3 regions of the Mesorhizobium sp. M6A.T.Ce.TU.016.01.1.1 genome follow, and region 2 is predicted to be linked to each of the others. Evidence: predicted binding sites of a transcription regulator. Region 2 holds the regulator's gene; each other region holds the start of a gene.
The links. The regulator LexA, encoded in region 2, represses DNA repair genes until DNA is damaged. The targets are predictions, from matches to a motif close to TGTTCNNNNTGTGTTCNG.

Region 1 (4,937 bases), on a different contig from region 2:
CCCTTTTCGTCGAAAGTGACCGAGCCGACGACGGTGCTGATCGGCTCGCCGTTCTTCAATGCCTCGGCAACCTTGGCCGGGTCGTCGCTGCCGGCGCGCTTGATGCCCTCGGCAAAGGCCTGGATCACGGCATAGGAGAACAGCGTGAAGCCCTCGGGCACGAAGCCGCCCGCCTTGATCTTTTCGACGGCCTCTTTGGCTTCGGGCTTCGCCTGCGGATCCGACGGGAAGACGAACATGGTGCCTTCGCCGGCCGGACCGGCAACCTGCCAGAATTCCGGCGTGGCAATCGAGTCCGGCATGATCAACTGATACTTCAGGTTCTGTTCCGCCGACTGGCGCAGGATGAGGCCGGCTTCGGGGTGATAGCCGCCGAAATAGATGACGTCAGCCTTCAGGTCCTTCAGCTTGGTGACAAGCGCCGCGTAGTCCTTTTCACCGGCGTTGATGCCCTCGTAGAGGATCTCGTTGAGACCGTTCTGGTTCATCGTTGCCTTGACGGCGTCGGCAACGCCCTGCCCATAGGCGCTCTTGTCGTGCATGATGACGACGTTCTTGCCGGCATATTTCTTGGCGATCCACGGGCCGATGAAAGCGCCCTGGGCATCGTCGCGCGTATAGAGGCGCATGATCGTCGGCCAGCCGGCTTTCGCCGCCGCGTCGGTCAGCACCGGGTTGGACGAAGCCGGGCTCATCATCAGCGCGCCGGCTTCGGCGTAGACGGCCGAGGCCGGAATGCTCGAGCCCGAGCAGGCATGGCCATCGATGAACTTGACGCCGTTGGCAACGATGCGGTTGGCGACCGAAACCGCCTGTTTCGGATCACACTGGTCATCCTGGACGTCGAGCTTGATCTGGCGGCCGTCGACACCGCCGGCCGCGTTGATCGCGTCGGCGGCGGCTTGCGCGCCCTGCTTGAACTGGTCGCCGATGGTGGCGAGCTGACCGGTCATCGGTCCGACCACCGAAAAGGTGATGTCGTCGGCGAAGGCAATCGGCGCACTCATCATCAGGCCTACTATGGCCGCGCTCAAAATACCCAACTTTTTCATGGTGATATTCCTCCACTCTCGCGCGGCCGCCCCGGCCGCGCCTCTTCCAGAGTGGGCGGGAGAATTTCACCCTTCGCCAAGCCTGTCTAGACGCATCGGCGGCACTCGATTGGGCCTGCAACGTTTCTGTTTGACCATGATCTTTTTCCAAAAACCGGTTTCCACTTTTTGGGATCATGGTCCCGAAAACGCAAAAGCCGCGCCGGCCTTGTTCCGGCCGGTCGCGGCTTTTGTCGATCGAACCATCCCCGAACGCTCCCGCGCCCGAAAACCGCTCGCCTTCCCTGTCCGTCGCGCAGCTTGGCCGTATCCAGCCTGCCGCGTTCTTGTCATTGTTGGTGAGACCGTCTTGCGCGGCCTTGTTCTTGCCGGTCCGGCCGTCTTGCGCGGCCTCGACCTGAAGCGTCCCTGTCGGTGATCTCAATGCCTAATGAACTCAGGGCCCGATGAACTCAGGGCCAACTTAGTGCATCGTCATCCATTCGCGGGCTTCGCGCAGCGCCCTGGCGATCTCGACCTTCGACATGGCGGCCGATAATTCCGAGCGCAGTTCCGCGGCGCGGACCGAGCCCTTGATCGCGGCGATGTTGAACCATTTGTGAGCGGCGACGACATCGGTCTCGCAATCGCGGCCGGTCGCATACATCATGCCCAGTTCGAAAAGAATGTCGGCCTGGGCAGTTGCCCCCATGGCGCCGAAGCCGGCTTCAGGCATTTCAAAACGTGCCATTTCAATCCCCTGTTCTAGCCCCTGTCAGGCTCCCGAGAGCTGCCTCCTTCTGTCCCTTGGTATCTGTTGATAACCCTTGGGGCGGCCGCTCTTTCGATGCTTTCGAGAATGAACCGGAGGCTTGAATCCGTCGTTAAGTGGCGTGCTTAATTTGAGGAAAACAAAGCTAAAACAAGAGGTAAACGCGGGAATTCGTTAAGGATGCAAAGTCAGCAATTTCGCCGGTTTGGGCTAAATTTGACGAAAATTTGCGAGGCGCAAATCAAGACTCCGCTAACCACGGGAGACAAAGCCAGCATACCCGTCGTTTCATTTTTCGCCGACGAGACCGTCTCGGGCGGCCAGAAAATCCTGAAGTCTTCCCCAGCGGCACCGCTTTTGTTTTGCCGGGAGGTGGATTAGCTTACGTTTGCGTAAAGGGCAGACCGGCGGGCGGAACATCCGACCGGAAGCCCACAGGGAGGAAACATGTTTCGCAAAATCAGCATGGCCCTTGCGGCCACATTGATCATGGCCGGCACGGCTTGGGGCGATCCGATCGAAGGCAACTGGAAAACGCAAGCCGGTTCGACTGCCGCCATTGCTGGCGGCGGCGGCGCATTTTCCATCACGCTCAAATCAGGCAAGTTTGCCGGCAAGCGCATCGGTTCGTTCAAGGTGTCCGGCGCCAACAAATATACGGGCACCATAACCGACCCGGAGACCGACAAGACCTATTCAGGCAAGGCCTCGGTCTCAGGCGCCTCGCTCAAGATGAGCGGCTGCGTGCTCGGCGGGCTGATCTGCAGGAGCCAGACCTGGCACAAGCTCTGATCGTTTCCGCTGCCACAAATTTGAAAACGGGGCCGAGAAGGCCCCGTTTTTGCTTTCGCCGTCTGTTTGGGACGGATCGATCGTGCGAGCCGCGCGCCTTCTGCACTTAACAGCAATTTTTGCGCGTCCTTCGTCCGTGTCACCAGCAAGATCGGGGGCAGCAGCAAGACTGCGGCGACGCTCGTGGCCGGCGACGGCGCGGTGGGCGGCGGGCACTCAACAACTCGTCAATGAATTTGAACCGCAGATGAACGCTGGCATCAGAGCCGGTTCAGTCGGGCTCGGGCATTTTCGTGCGTGTTAAGGAGACACCACGCAATGCTCGCTCGCCGCTTCACCATCGTCTGCCTGCTGCTGAGCCTGTTCGGAATGTTGTTCGCCATCCTCGTCGCCGAGGCAGGCCGTCCGGCCCGCTCGCGGGACCAGGCCAATTCCTGCCGGTTCGGTTGCGTGAACCATTTTCGCCCCTGAACCGACAAAGACCTCGAGAGACAAAAGCAAAAGCCATGAACCGCATCGTCGCCAACGCCCTGAAAACCCTTCGACTCCTGCCTCGGGCGGCGCTTATCCTGGCCGTGCTTTCGGCACCGGTTCTGGCCGTGCCCTCGATGCGCGCCGATGCCGGCTCGACGATCGAAGCGCCGGCGTTGAAGAAGAACGGCGTCGGCTTTGTGCTGTTGATCAGCCTGCGGCGTGGTTAGAGCCAATCGACCTTCATCGAAATCCCAATCGACCTTCATCGAAATCACTGAAAAAGAAAAACGATGTTTTGACCGCGTTCAAGGCGGCATACCCCTCCCAACCGCATGGCCAAGCCTCTATATTGGGTCATGGAAAAGCGAATCTATCCCCAAGCCATAGACTCAGTCGTGATGCCGGAGCCGTTTGGCCGACAGAGCTTCAATGATGCCGGAAAGGCCGTCGCGGCCTTGCAGGTCCTTTACGACCGCAACACCAAATTCCTGCGCGATTCGTTTACGGCGCTCGCTGCAGGCGGCGACAACAACAAGCGCTACCGGGCCTTCTATCCCGAGGTCGGCGTCACCACGACTTCGTTCACCCAGATCGACTCGCGGCAGGCATACGGCCATATGCCGACGCCTGGGCATTTCTCGACCACCATCACCCAGCCTGCCCTTTTCGAACGCTATCTCACCGAACAGCTTAGCCTGATCATGCGCAATCACGGCGTTCCAGTCACGGTTTCGGAATCGACGACGCCCATCCCGCTGCATTTCGCGTTCCTGGAAGGCTCCCATGTCGACGGCACCGCAGCCGAGCGCATCAGGCGGCCGATCCGTGACCTGTTCGACGTGCCGGATCTCGACGGCACCGACGACCAGATTGCCAACGGCACGTTCGAAGTGGCGTTAGGCGAAGCCAGGCCACTGGCGGCGTTCACGGCGCAACGCATCGACTATTCGCTGCACCGGATGTCGCACTACACGGCGACCAGTCCCCAGCATTTCCAGAATTTCGTGCTGTTCACCAACTACCAGTTCTATATCGACGAGTTCGTCGCCCGTGCGCATGAGCTGATGGCGAAGGGCGGCGGCGGATATGTCGAATTCGTCGAGCCGGGAAACGTCGTCACCAAGGCTGGGCAAAACGCGCCTGGCGCTGGGGTGGCGCCGCCGCGCCTGCCGCAGATGCCGGCCTATCATCTGAAGAAGCCGAACCATGGCGGCATCACCATGGTCAATATCGGTGTCGGCCCCTCCAACGCCAAGACTATCACCGACCACATTGCGGTGCTCAGGCCGCATGCCTGGGTGATGCTCGGCCATTGCGCCGGCCTGCGCAACACCCAGGCGCTGGGCGACTATGTGCTGGCGCACGCCTATGTGCGGGAAGACCATGTTCTGGACGATGACCTTCCGGTCTGGGTGCCGATCCCGCCGCTGGCTGAAATCCAGGTGGCGCTGCAAGAGGCGGTCGCCGAAGTCACCGGCCTTTCCGGCTACGACCTCAAACGTATCATGCGCACCGGCACCGTCGCCACCATCGACAACCGCAACTGGGAGCTGCGCGACCAGCGTGGGCCGGTGCAGCGGCTGTCGCAGTCACGAGCGATCGCGCTCGACATGGAATCGGCGACGATCGCAGCCAATGGTTTCCGTTTCCGCGTGCCCTACGGCACCCTGCTTTGCGTCTCCGACAAGCCCCTGCATGGCGAATTGAAGCTGCCTGGCATGGCGACCGAGTTCTACAAGCGGCAGGTGGCACAGCATTTGACCATCGGCATCAGGGCGATGGAAAAGCTGGCCGAGATGCCGATGGAACGGTTGCATTCGCGCAAGCTCAGAAGCTTTTCGGAAACGGCGTTCCAGTAGGACCGATCG
Region 2 (4,937 bases):
GGCGAGCCCTTCCAAGGGGCTGATCCGAGCCGATTTCGATCCGCCGGCACTGGCCAGGGCCTATGCGAAAGGTGGCGCCGCCTGCCTCTCGGTGCTGACCGACGCGCCGTCCTTCCAGGGCGCGCCTGAATTCCTCACCGATGCGCGCAGCGCCGTGACATTGCCCGCCTTGCGCAAGGATTTTCTGTTCGAGCCTTATCAGGTGTTCGAAGCCCGTGCGTGGGGCGCTGACGCCATTCTGATCATCATGGCGAGCGTCGATGACGCCGTGGCCAGGGAGCTCGAAATGACGGCTTTCGAGCTCGGCATGGACGCGCTGGTCGAGGTGCATGACGAAGCCGAGACGGAACGCGCGCTGAAACTGTCGTCACGGCTGATCGGCATCAACAACCGCAACCTCCGGACGTTCGAAACCAGTCTCGATACTTCGGAGCGGCTCGCGACGATGGTGCCGGCGGACCGCCTGCTGGTCAGCGAGAGCGGTATTTTCTCGCACGAAGATTGCCGCAGGCTTGATAAAAGCGACATCGGCACCTTCCTCGTCGGCGAGAGTCTGATGCGGCAACAGGACGTGGCCGCCGCAACGCACCTGCTTTTGACCGGCAAGGCGCCGGCCCATGCATCGGCCCGAAAATCGGAATCGGTTTTCGGAGAGCACGATGCATAGATTCAAAGTGTTAGAGCGTACTATGTGCGTCCAAACGGACGCACGTCGCTCTAAGGCCGTCTGACGATGACGGCTGCCCTCACCCATCTTGGCGCGAAAGGCGAAGCCAATATGGTCGATGTCGGCGACAAGGCGGAAACGACCCGCACGGCGATCGCCGAAGGTCTTGTCTCGATGCGGCCAGAAACGCTGAAGATGATCCTCGACGGCGATGCCAAGAAAGGCGACGTGCTGGGCACGGCGCGCATCGCCGGCATCATGGCGGCCAAGAGGACGCATGAGCTGATCCCGCTCTGTCACCCGCTGCTGTTGACCAAGATATCCGTCGACATCGAACCGGACGCGACGCTGCCCGGCCTGAAGGTCACGGCGCTGGCCCGCGTCACCGGCAAGACCGGCGTCGAGATGGAGGCGCTGACCGCCGTCTCGGTCGCTTGCCTGACCATCTACGATATGGCTAAGGCGGTCGACCGCGCCATGGTGATCTCCGGCATCAGGCTGGTGGAAAAGACCGGCGGCAAATCCGGCGACTACAAAGTAGACGCCCAAGAGGCAGGCCAATAATGGCGCTGCTTCCGGTTGCCGACGCGCTCGAGCGCCTGCTTGAAGATGCTGCGCCCTTGCAAGCTGAAAGCGTCACCCTGATGGACGCCGCCGACCGGATACTGGCGGAGCCGCTCGCGGCGCTCCGCACCCAGCCGCCCTTCAACGCGTCCGCCATGGACGGCTATGCAGTGCGGGCCGAGGATGTCGCCTCCGTGCCGGCAACACTTGCGGTGATCGGCATGGCGCCGGCCGGACGCGGCTTTGCCGGAACAGTCGGCCCGGCGCAGGCCGTGCGCATCTTCACCGGCGCGCCGCTTCCCGCAGGCGCTGACACCATCGTCATCCAGGAGAATGTCCGCGACCTCGGCGGCGGCAGCATCGAAGTGACCGCGTCGACAGTTGAAGGCCGCAACATCCGCCGCCTCGGGCTCGATTTCTCGAAGGGCGACGTTCTGCTGGAGAAAGGCCGCCTGCTTGATCCGGCGGCGTTGTCGCTGGCGGCGTCGGCCAACCATCCGCAGGTCAGCGTGGTGAAACGGCCGCTGGTCGCCATCATCGCCACCGGCGACGAATTGCTGCCGCCAGGCAGCGACCTTGGCCCGGACCAGATCATCTCGTCCAACGCCTATGGCGTCGCTGCCGCGGCCCGCTCGGCCGGCGCCAGCGCGCTCGACCTCGGCATCGCCCCCGACCGCAAAGAGGCGATTGCCGCGCTGGTGAAAAAGGCGGTTAACGCAGGGGCTGACGTCATCGTCACGCTGGGCGGCGCCTCGGTCGGCGACCACGACCTCGTCCACGACGTGTTGACCGGCGAAGGCATGACGCTCGATTTCTGGAAGATCGCCATGCGGCCCGGCAAGCCGCTGATGTTCGGCCGGCTGGGCGACATCCGCTGCATCGGCCTGCCCGGCAATCCGGTGGCGAGCCTGGTCTGCACGCAGCTCTTCCTGAAGCCGCTGCTTGCGCGGCTTGGCGGACGCGCCTACCGGCAGGACATGCGTCAGGCGCGGCTCGGTGCCGCCATGGCGGCCAACGATATCAGGCAGGACTATGTACGCGCCGTGGTGAAGGAAGACGCGGGCACGCTCAAGGCGACGCCGTTCGGCATCCAGGATTCCTCGATGCTCAGAATGCTGGCCGACGCCAACGGGCTGATCGTGCGCGAGCCATTCGCTCCCCCCGCCGCGACAGGTGCCGCCTGCAGCGTGCTGATGCTACGCTGAACAAAACGTCAACGCATTCATTAAACTTTAAACAGTTGCGGAACACAACTGGAACAGATAGTGTTTGTTCTGGGTTTGTTTTTCTGATTCTGTCGGGGGTCGCGATGCTGACACGCAAACAACATGAGCTGCTGATGTTCATCCACGAGCGGCTGAAGGAAAGCGGCATTCCGCCCTCGTTTGACGAGATGAAGGAAGCGCTCGATCTCGCGTCCAAATCGGGAATCCATCGGTTGATCACGGCGCTGGAGGAACGCGGCTTCATTCGCCGGCTGCCCAACCGCGCCCGCGCGCTGGAAGTGCTGCGCCTGCCCGATTCGATCGCGCCCGGCCTCAATGCGGCGCGCAAATTTTCGCCGAGCGTCATTCAGGGCAGCCTTGGGCAGGGCAGCCTCGGCCGACAGATCAAGCCGGCGCCGTCTCGCATGCCTGCGGCCGGCAATGACGACGACGTCATTGCCACTGTCTCCATCCCGGTGATGGGCCGCATCGCTGCCGGTGTGCCGATCGATGCCATCCAGCACCAGACGCATTCGATCTCGGTGCCACCGGACATGATCACAGGCGGCGCGCACTACGCGCTGGAGGTCAAGGGTGATTCGATGATCGAGGCCGGCATCTTCGACGGCGACACGGTCATCATTCGCAACGCCGACACCGCCCAGCCTGGCGAGATCATTGTCGCCCTGGTCGACGAGGAGGAAGCGACGCTGAAGCGGTTCCGCCGCAAGGGCGCCTCGATCGCCCTGGAAGCCGCCAACCCGGCCTATGAGACGCGCATCTTCGGGCCGGACCGGGTCAAGGTGCAAGGCAAGCTCGTCGGATTGATCCGACGTTACTGAACGGCAGCTTTCTTGGGTTTCTCAGGCTTACGGTATGGCGGCAGGCCCCTCGCCTCGCGCGAAAATCTCCGCTGCTCATGCCAAGGCCTATATGGCTGTTTGACGGCAAAACGGATTTCTGCGCGCGTCGTCGCCGATAGCGGATCGAAAAAGACGGCGGCACTGCCCATGCGAGCGAGCTGCCGTTTGGTCACGACGAGGACCAGCGGGTTGCGGCAGGGATTATAATAGGCCGTGGCATCGTCGATGACGATCAAGTCCGCAAAGGCACAGGCTGGCCGCGCGATTTTGCGGTCGTCGGCGAGCGCGATGATCGCGCCGGACGGATGCCGGGCGAGGCACAGGCCGGCAGTGCAATAGAAAGGCGCTCCCGGCGGCAGGTCGGCCGGGTCGGCGATGTCGAACCGCACGTCTCCTTTTTCGAACGTCTCCGGCTCGACAATGGTCGCTGAAGTCAGCGCATGTTTCCAGTTGTCGGTGGTGAATTCGTTCGAGCGCACCCGGTTGACGGCAAGTTCGCCGCCGCCGATCGGCAGCGCCACCAGATGCGCATCCTCCGAGATCAGCACGTCGGGGGTTCGCGTCTCGGAAATCGTCAGCAGGCCGGCAAGCGCAAAGGGAAGTGCCGCAAGCCGCAACCATGTCGTCGCCATCGTGGCGATGACCAGGGCGACCGTCACCAGCAGAACCGACTGCAACGAAATCAGCCCGACTGCATCGACCGGCGAACGTTCGGAGATCCATCCCGATATTGCAATCATGGCCGTCAGCCCCTTGCCCATCATGTCGAGGAAAGGTCCGTCGAAGCCGAAAGGCATTGCCAAGGCGCTGACGACCGCCAGGAACATGACGACCGTGACGATCGGCATGACGGCCAGATTGGCAAACAGACTGAGCGGCGAGACGCGCTGGAAGTGCCAGATGGCGAAGAGCGCGGTGGCGCTCCCGGCAATGATGGAGGTCATGGCGATGGTGCCTGTTCCAGCGACGAGCTTCCGCGTGACGAAAGCGGCCGGTGACCGTCGTTGTGGCGGCGCCGTGGCCTTGTCGGCACGATAGTCGGACCAGCCGGCATAGGCGCCCACGAGAGCCGCGGTCGCGGCGAAGGACATCTGGAAGCTTGGGCCGACCACCTCGTGCGGCGACACGACGATGACGGCGATGGCTGAAATCGTAAGATTGCGCATGGTGAGCGCAGCCCGGTCGAACAGCACGGCGACAAGCATTACCGCCAGCATGATGAAGCTGCGCTCAGCCGCGACCACGATGCCGGAAAAAATGAGATAGGCAGCGATGGAAAGGAGTGCGGCTGCAGCCGCATATTTTTTGACCGGCCGGCGCGACGAAAAATCGGGAAACAGCGCAAAGGCGCCGCGCAGCAATCCCATGATGGTGCCGGCGACAAGCGCCATGTGCAGGCCGGAAATGGAGATGATGTGGTAGATGCCGGTGCGCCGCATCGATTCGTTGATCTCTTCGGGGATGCCGGTACGCACGCCGACGATCAGCGCAGCGGCAATCTCCCCCTCGGCGCCACCGATGCTGTCCCTGATATGGTCGGCGATGGTTTCACGCGCCTTTTCGATCGACGAAGAAAGGCGCGCTGCTAACGGTGCATCTTCGGAAGCGACGATCTTCGGATTGCCGAGGAAAAAGCCA
Region 3 (4,937 bases), on a different contig from region 2:
ACCAAGCTCGGCATCTCCTGATAGAAGAAGGTGATCAGCAGCGAAGCGATGTGGGCGCCGTCGACGTCGGCGTCGGTCATGATGATGACCCGGTCGTAGCGCAGATCCGCGTCGCGGTACTTCGAGCGCGTGCCGCAGCCAAGCGCCTGGATCAGGTCCGAAATCTGCTGGTTGCCGGCCAGCTTGTCGTTGCCGGCGCTGGCGACGTTGAGGATCTTTCCACGCAGCGGCAGCACCGCCTGGCTGGCGCGGTCGCGCGCCTGTTTTGCCGAGCCGCCGGCCGAATCGCCCTCGACGATGAAGAGTTCGGCGCCGGCAGCGGCATTCTGCGTGCAGTCGGCGAGCTTGCCGGGCAGGCGCAGCTTGCGCACCGCGCTCTTGCGCGAGACTTCCTTTTCCTGCCGGCGGCGCACCCGTTCGTCGGCACGCGCGATCACCCATTCGAGCAGTTTTGAGGCTTCCTGCGGGTTGTCGGCTAGCCAGTGATCGAAGGGGTCTCGGATAGCGGTCTCGACGATCCTGATCGCCTCGATCGTCGCCAGCCTGTCCTTGGTCTGGCCGACGAATTCCGGCTCGCGGATGAACACCGACAGCATGCCCGCCGCCGAGATCATGACGTCTTCCGAGGTGACGATCGAAGCGCGCTTGTTGCCGACCAGATCCGCGTAGGCGCGCAAGCCTCGCGTCAAGACGTTACGGAAGCCGGCCTCGTGCGTGCCGCCTTCGCCGGTCGGAATGGTGTTGCAGTAGGAATTGAGGAATCCATCGCCGCCGAACCAGGTCACCGCCCATTCGAGCGAGCCGTGGCCGCCTTGCCTGTCGCTCTTGCCGGCGAAGATTTCGCGGGTGACCTGGAATTCGTCGCCGAGCGACGCTTTTAGATAGTCCTTTAGGCCACCGGGAAAATGGAACTCGGCCTTGGCCGGCGTCGTGTCCTTCTCCTTGATCAGCGAGGGGTCGCAGGTCCAGCGGATCTCGACGCCGCCGAACAGATAGGCCTTCGAGCGCGTCATGCGGTAGAGCCGCGCCGGCTCGAAAGCAGCACCCTTGCCGAAGATCTGCTCGTCGGGATGGAAGCGGATCTTGGTGCCGCGGCGGTTATGCACCTCTCCGAGCTGCTCGAGACCGGTCACCGGAACGCCGCGTGAAAAACGCTGGCGATAGAGCTGGCGGCCGCGTGCGACCTCGACCTCGAGATGGTCCGACAGCGCGTTGACGACGGAGACGCCGACGCCGTGCAGGCCGCCTGAGGTCTCGTAGACCTTCGAGTCGAACTTGCCGCCCGAATGCAGCGTCGTCATGATGACTTCGAGCGCCGGCTTCTTGAATTTCGGATGCGGATCGACCGGAATGCCGCGGCCATTGTCGGTCACGGCCAGATATCCGTCGGCTGAAAGCTCGACATCGATGAAAGTCGCGTGGCCGGCTACCGCCTCGTCCATCGAATTGTCGATGACCTCGGCGAACAGATGGTGCATCGCCTTGTCGTCGGTGCCGCCGATATACATGCCGGGCCGCCGCCGCACCGGCTCCAGCCCTTCGAGAACCTCGATGTCGGCGGCACTGTAGCTCTCGCTGCCGTCGCGGGATGCCGGGCGCTTCGCCGCCTGCACCAGCGGGTCGGCCGGGCGCGCGGTGGCGCGAACCGGTTGCGGCTGCTTGTCCATAGTGCCGAAAAGATCGTTATTGTCGTCCATGCTGGTCCTGGATTCCGATGCTGCGAATCACCACCCGATACTGCCACGCTTTTTGCGGGCAGGCGACGGAGGTTCCTGTTACGTTCGAGGATTGAGCCTCTTACCGCAAAACCATTCGACAACCAAGCGGCGGAAATGCGTCGAGCGCATCGACGCTTTGTAAACCTTTTCCGAAGGTTGCATCGGAAGGTTGGCTGAAAACGGTATCCGCGGACTGCCGCCTCCCTAGAATGCAGCGGAACTCTCAAGAGGCTGTCGCTTACGCATGTTGGATTACAGTTCGCTCCTGCTCGCGGCGGCGCTGTCGGGCATGTGCCTCAGCATCACCATGTTTGCGATATGGTTCGCCGCGCCGCAGGCCCGCTTCGTCCTGACGGTGGCTTGCGGCATTCTCGTGCTCGTCGCGCATGTGGTCTTGTTCTGGCATTATGCCAGGCATCCCAGCCCCTGGCTTTGCCAGATTGTGCTTGCGCTTCTCAGCCTGGGCTTTCTGATCATCTGCCTGTCGGCCATGCAGTATCTCGGCGTGCGCGACTACAGGCGCGCCATCCTGCCGACCTTGGCTGCGATGGCTGTTTGCGCAGGCGCGACGTATTTCGGCCTCGACGGTGTCGGTTTCATCGTCACCTACGCGACGGTAACGGCGCTGCTCTCGCTTATCGGGGTGATGTTCTGGATCAAGGGCGGTGGTCACGATCGCCGGATTCTGCTGGTCGTTTCGTTCCTGAGCGGCATCTGTGCGCTATCCTTCGTACTTTGCGGCGCGGTCCTGCTGGTCAAGGGCCAATGGATGCTCGGCGTTGCGCCCGACAATTGGGCCGAACGGTTGAACTCCGTCGTGGCGGTCGCCTGCATGACCGGGCTCGGGGCACTGACGCTCTCCCTGCACCATTTACAGGCGCAGATCGAATTGAAGGCCGAGACCATGACCGACCCATTGACCGGGCTGATGAACCGGCGGGCGTTGACGGCATTCTACGGCGAGCGGGTCTTCGGTCCGTTCATGTCCGTGGCCATGTTCGACCTCGACCACTTCAAGAGAACCAACGATGTATTCGGTCATCCGGTCGGCGATCAGGTTCTGCGCCGCTTCGCCGCTGTCATCAGGAAATACGCCAGGACCGGCGTCGACGCCTTCCGGCTGGGCGGCGAGGAATTCGTGCTGGTCATGTCGCGGATGACGGAAGAGAAGGCTTACGACATTGCGAGCAAGATCAGCGTCGCCTTCGGCGCGGAAGTCGTGGCCACCCAGCTTGGTCCGTTGCGCAGCACGGTCAGCGGCGGCATCGGCTTCGGCGGGACCGGCGGCACCAGTCTCGACGATGTGTTGGCGGAAGCCGACGCCGCACTCTATGCGGCAAAGCGCGCCGGGCGAAATCGCGTCGTCTCCCACAACAAGGCGAGCAAGGCCGATGCGCCGGCCTTGCGTTCTGCCTGATTGAGGCTTCTATCTTCTTGTTAGACCATGATCTTGTCCGAAGACCGGATTCCACTTTTTGCTGCGCTGACCTTCGGTTTGGGATCATGGTCTACTCCGCCGCGCCCAGATATTCCGACAGCGGCGGGCAGGAGCAGACGAGGTTGCGGTCGCCGGCGACATTGTCGATGCGCGACACCGGCGGCCAGTATTTGGCTGATGTGTCGGCATCGCCGGCCGGATAGGCCGCCTCCAGGCGCGAATAGGGATGGGTCCACTGGCCAGCCAGCGCCTCGGCGGCGGTATGCGGCGCATTGACCAGCGGATTGTCGGTCAAGGGCCATTCGCCTTTCGCCACCTTGGCCGCCTCGCCCGAGATCGCGATCATCGCATCGCAGAAGCGATCGAGTTCGCTCTTGGGCTCGGACTCGGTCGGCTCGACCATCAGCGTGCCGGCCACCGGAAACGACATGGTCGGCGCATGGAAGCCATAGTCGATCAGCCGCTTGGCGATATCGTCAACGCTGATGCCGGAGCTCTCCTTGAGCACGCGGGTGTCGAGGATGCACTCATGGGCGATGCGATCGTGCCGGCCCTTGTAGAGGAGCGGGAAGTGCGGGGCGAGCCGCGTCGCGACGTAGTTGGCGGAAACGATCGCCGTCTCGGTCGCCTGCTTCAGGCCGGAGGCGCCCATCATGCGGATATACATCCAGGTGATCGGCAGGATGGAAGCACTGCCGAACGGTGCGGCCGACACGGCATGCGCCGAGCCTTCGGTGACATGGCCCGGCAGATAGGGCTTGAGGTGCGCCCTTACGCCGATCGGGCCGACGCCTGGGCCACCGCCGCCATGCGGGATGCAGAAGGTCTTGTGCAGGTTCATGTGACAGACATCGGCGCCGATGTCGCCGGGGCGAGCGAGGCCGACCAAGGCGTTGAGGTTGGCGCCGTCGAAATAGACCTGTGCGCCATGCTCATGGATGAGGGCGCAGAGATGGCGCGCGCCTTCCTCGTATACGCCATGCGTCGAGGGATAGGTGAACATCAGCGCCGCGAGATTCTTGGAATGCTCATTGGCCTTGGCACTCATATCGTCCATGTCGATATTACCGTCCTCGGTGCAGCGCACGACGACAACGCTCATGCCGGCCATCGCCGCACTCGCCGGATTGGTGCCATGCGCGGAGGACGGGATCAGGCAGACGGTGCGATGGCCTTCGCCGCGCGAGCGGTGATAGGCGCGAATGGCGAGCAATCCGGCATACTCTCCCTGGCTGCCGGCATTGGGCTGCAGGCTGACCGCATCGAAGCCGGTGATCTCCGACAGCCAGCCTTCCAGTTCGCCGACCATAGCGCGGTAGCCTGCCGAATGGCTGGCCGGCGCGAACGGATGCAGATTGGCGACGCTTGGCCAGCTCACCGGCATCATCTCGGCGGCGGCGTTGAGCTTCATCGTGCAGGAGCCGAGTGGGATCATGGCGCGGTCGAGCGCCAAGTCCTTGTCGGCCAGCCGGCGCAGGAAGCGCATCATCTCGGTTTCCGAACGGTTGTCGTGGAACACCGGCTGCGTGAGAAACTCCTTGCCGCGCGGCTGTCCGGGCATGGTGCTGCCGGCAGCGGCGCCCGCCTTGGCGCCAAACAGCGCCGCGATCGCGTCCAGATCGGCGTCGGTCGAGGTCTCATCGAAGCTGATGCCGATGTGGTCGGCGTCGATGACACGCAGCAGCCGGCCGGTCTTTTCAGCAGCGGCGGCGATCTCGCCGGCTCTGCCTTTCTCTTCCACCGTCACCGTGTCGAAGCGGCTTGCGCCAACGACAGAAACG

Region 1: EOC94_RS06145 (sel1 repeat family protein) is a predicted target of LexA. The motif match lies at 1,939-1,956, and genes of this name have one in related genera.
Region 3: parE (DNA topoisomerase IV subunit B) is a predicted target of LexA. The motif match lies at 1,768-1,785, and genes of this name have one in related genera.

Annotation. Positions count from the first base shown of each region.
Region 1 is NZ_RZTJ01000002.1:604,082-609,018, reverse strand. It holds gene EOC94_RS06155 (ABC transporter substrate-binding protein) at 1-1,052, opposite strand, end outside; gene EOC94_RS06150 (hypothetical protein) at 1,021-1,470, shown strand; gene EOC94_RS06145 (sel1 repeat family protein) at 1,516-1,782, opposite strand; gene EOC94_RS06140 (DUF2147 domain-containing protein) at 2,251-2,595, shown strand; gene EOC94_RS34050 (hypothetical protein) at 2,914-3,066, shown strand; gene EOC94_RS06135 (hypothetical protein) at 3,102-3,296, shown strand; gene EOC94_RS06130 (AMP nucleosidase) at 3,468-4,928, shown strand.
Region 2 is NZ_RZTJ01000007.1:174,129-179,065, reverse strand. It holds gene trpC (indole-3-glycerol phosphate synthase TrpC) at 1-667, shown strand, start outside; gene moaC (cyclic pyranopterin monophosphate synthase MoaC) at 734-1,231, shown strand; gene glp (gephyrin-like molybdotransferase Glp) at 1,231-2,436, shown strand; gene lexA (transcriptional repressor LexA) at 2,541-3,278, shown strand; gene EOC94_RS16050 (ComEC/Rec2 family competence protein) at 3,272-4,937, opposite strand, start outside.
Region 3 is NZ_RZTJ01000024.1:26,824-31,760, reverse strand. It holds gene parE (DNA topoisomerase IV subunit B) at 1-1,697, opposite strand, end outside; gene EOC94_RS28510 (GGDEF domain-containing protein) at 1,963-3,135, shown strand; gene gcvP (aminomethyl-transferring glycine dehydrogenase) at 3,227-4,937, opposite strand, start outside.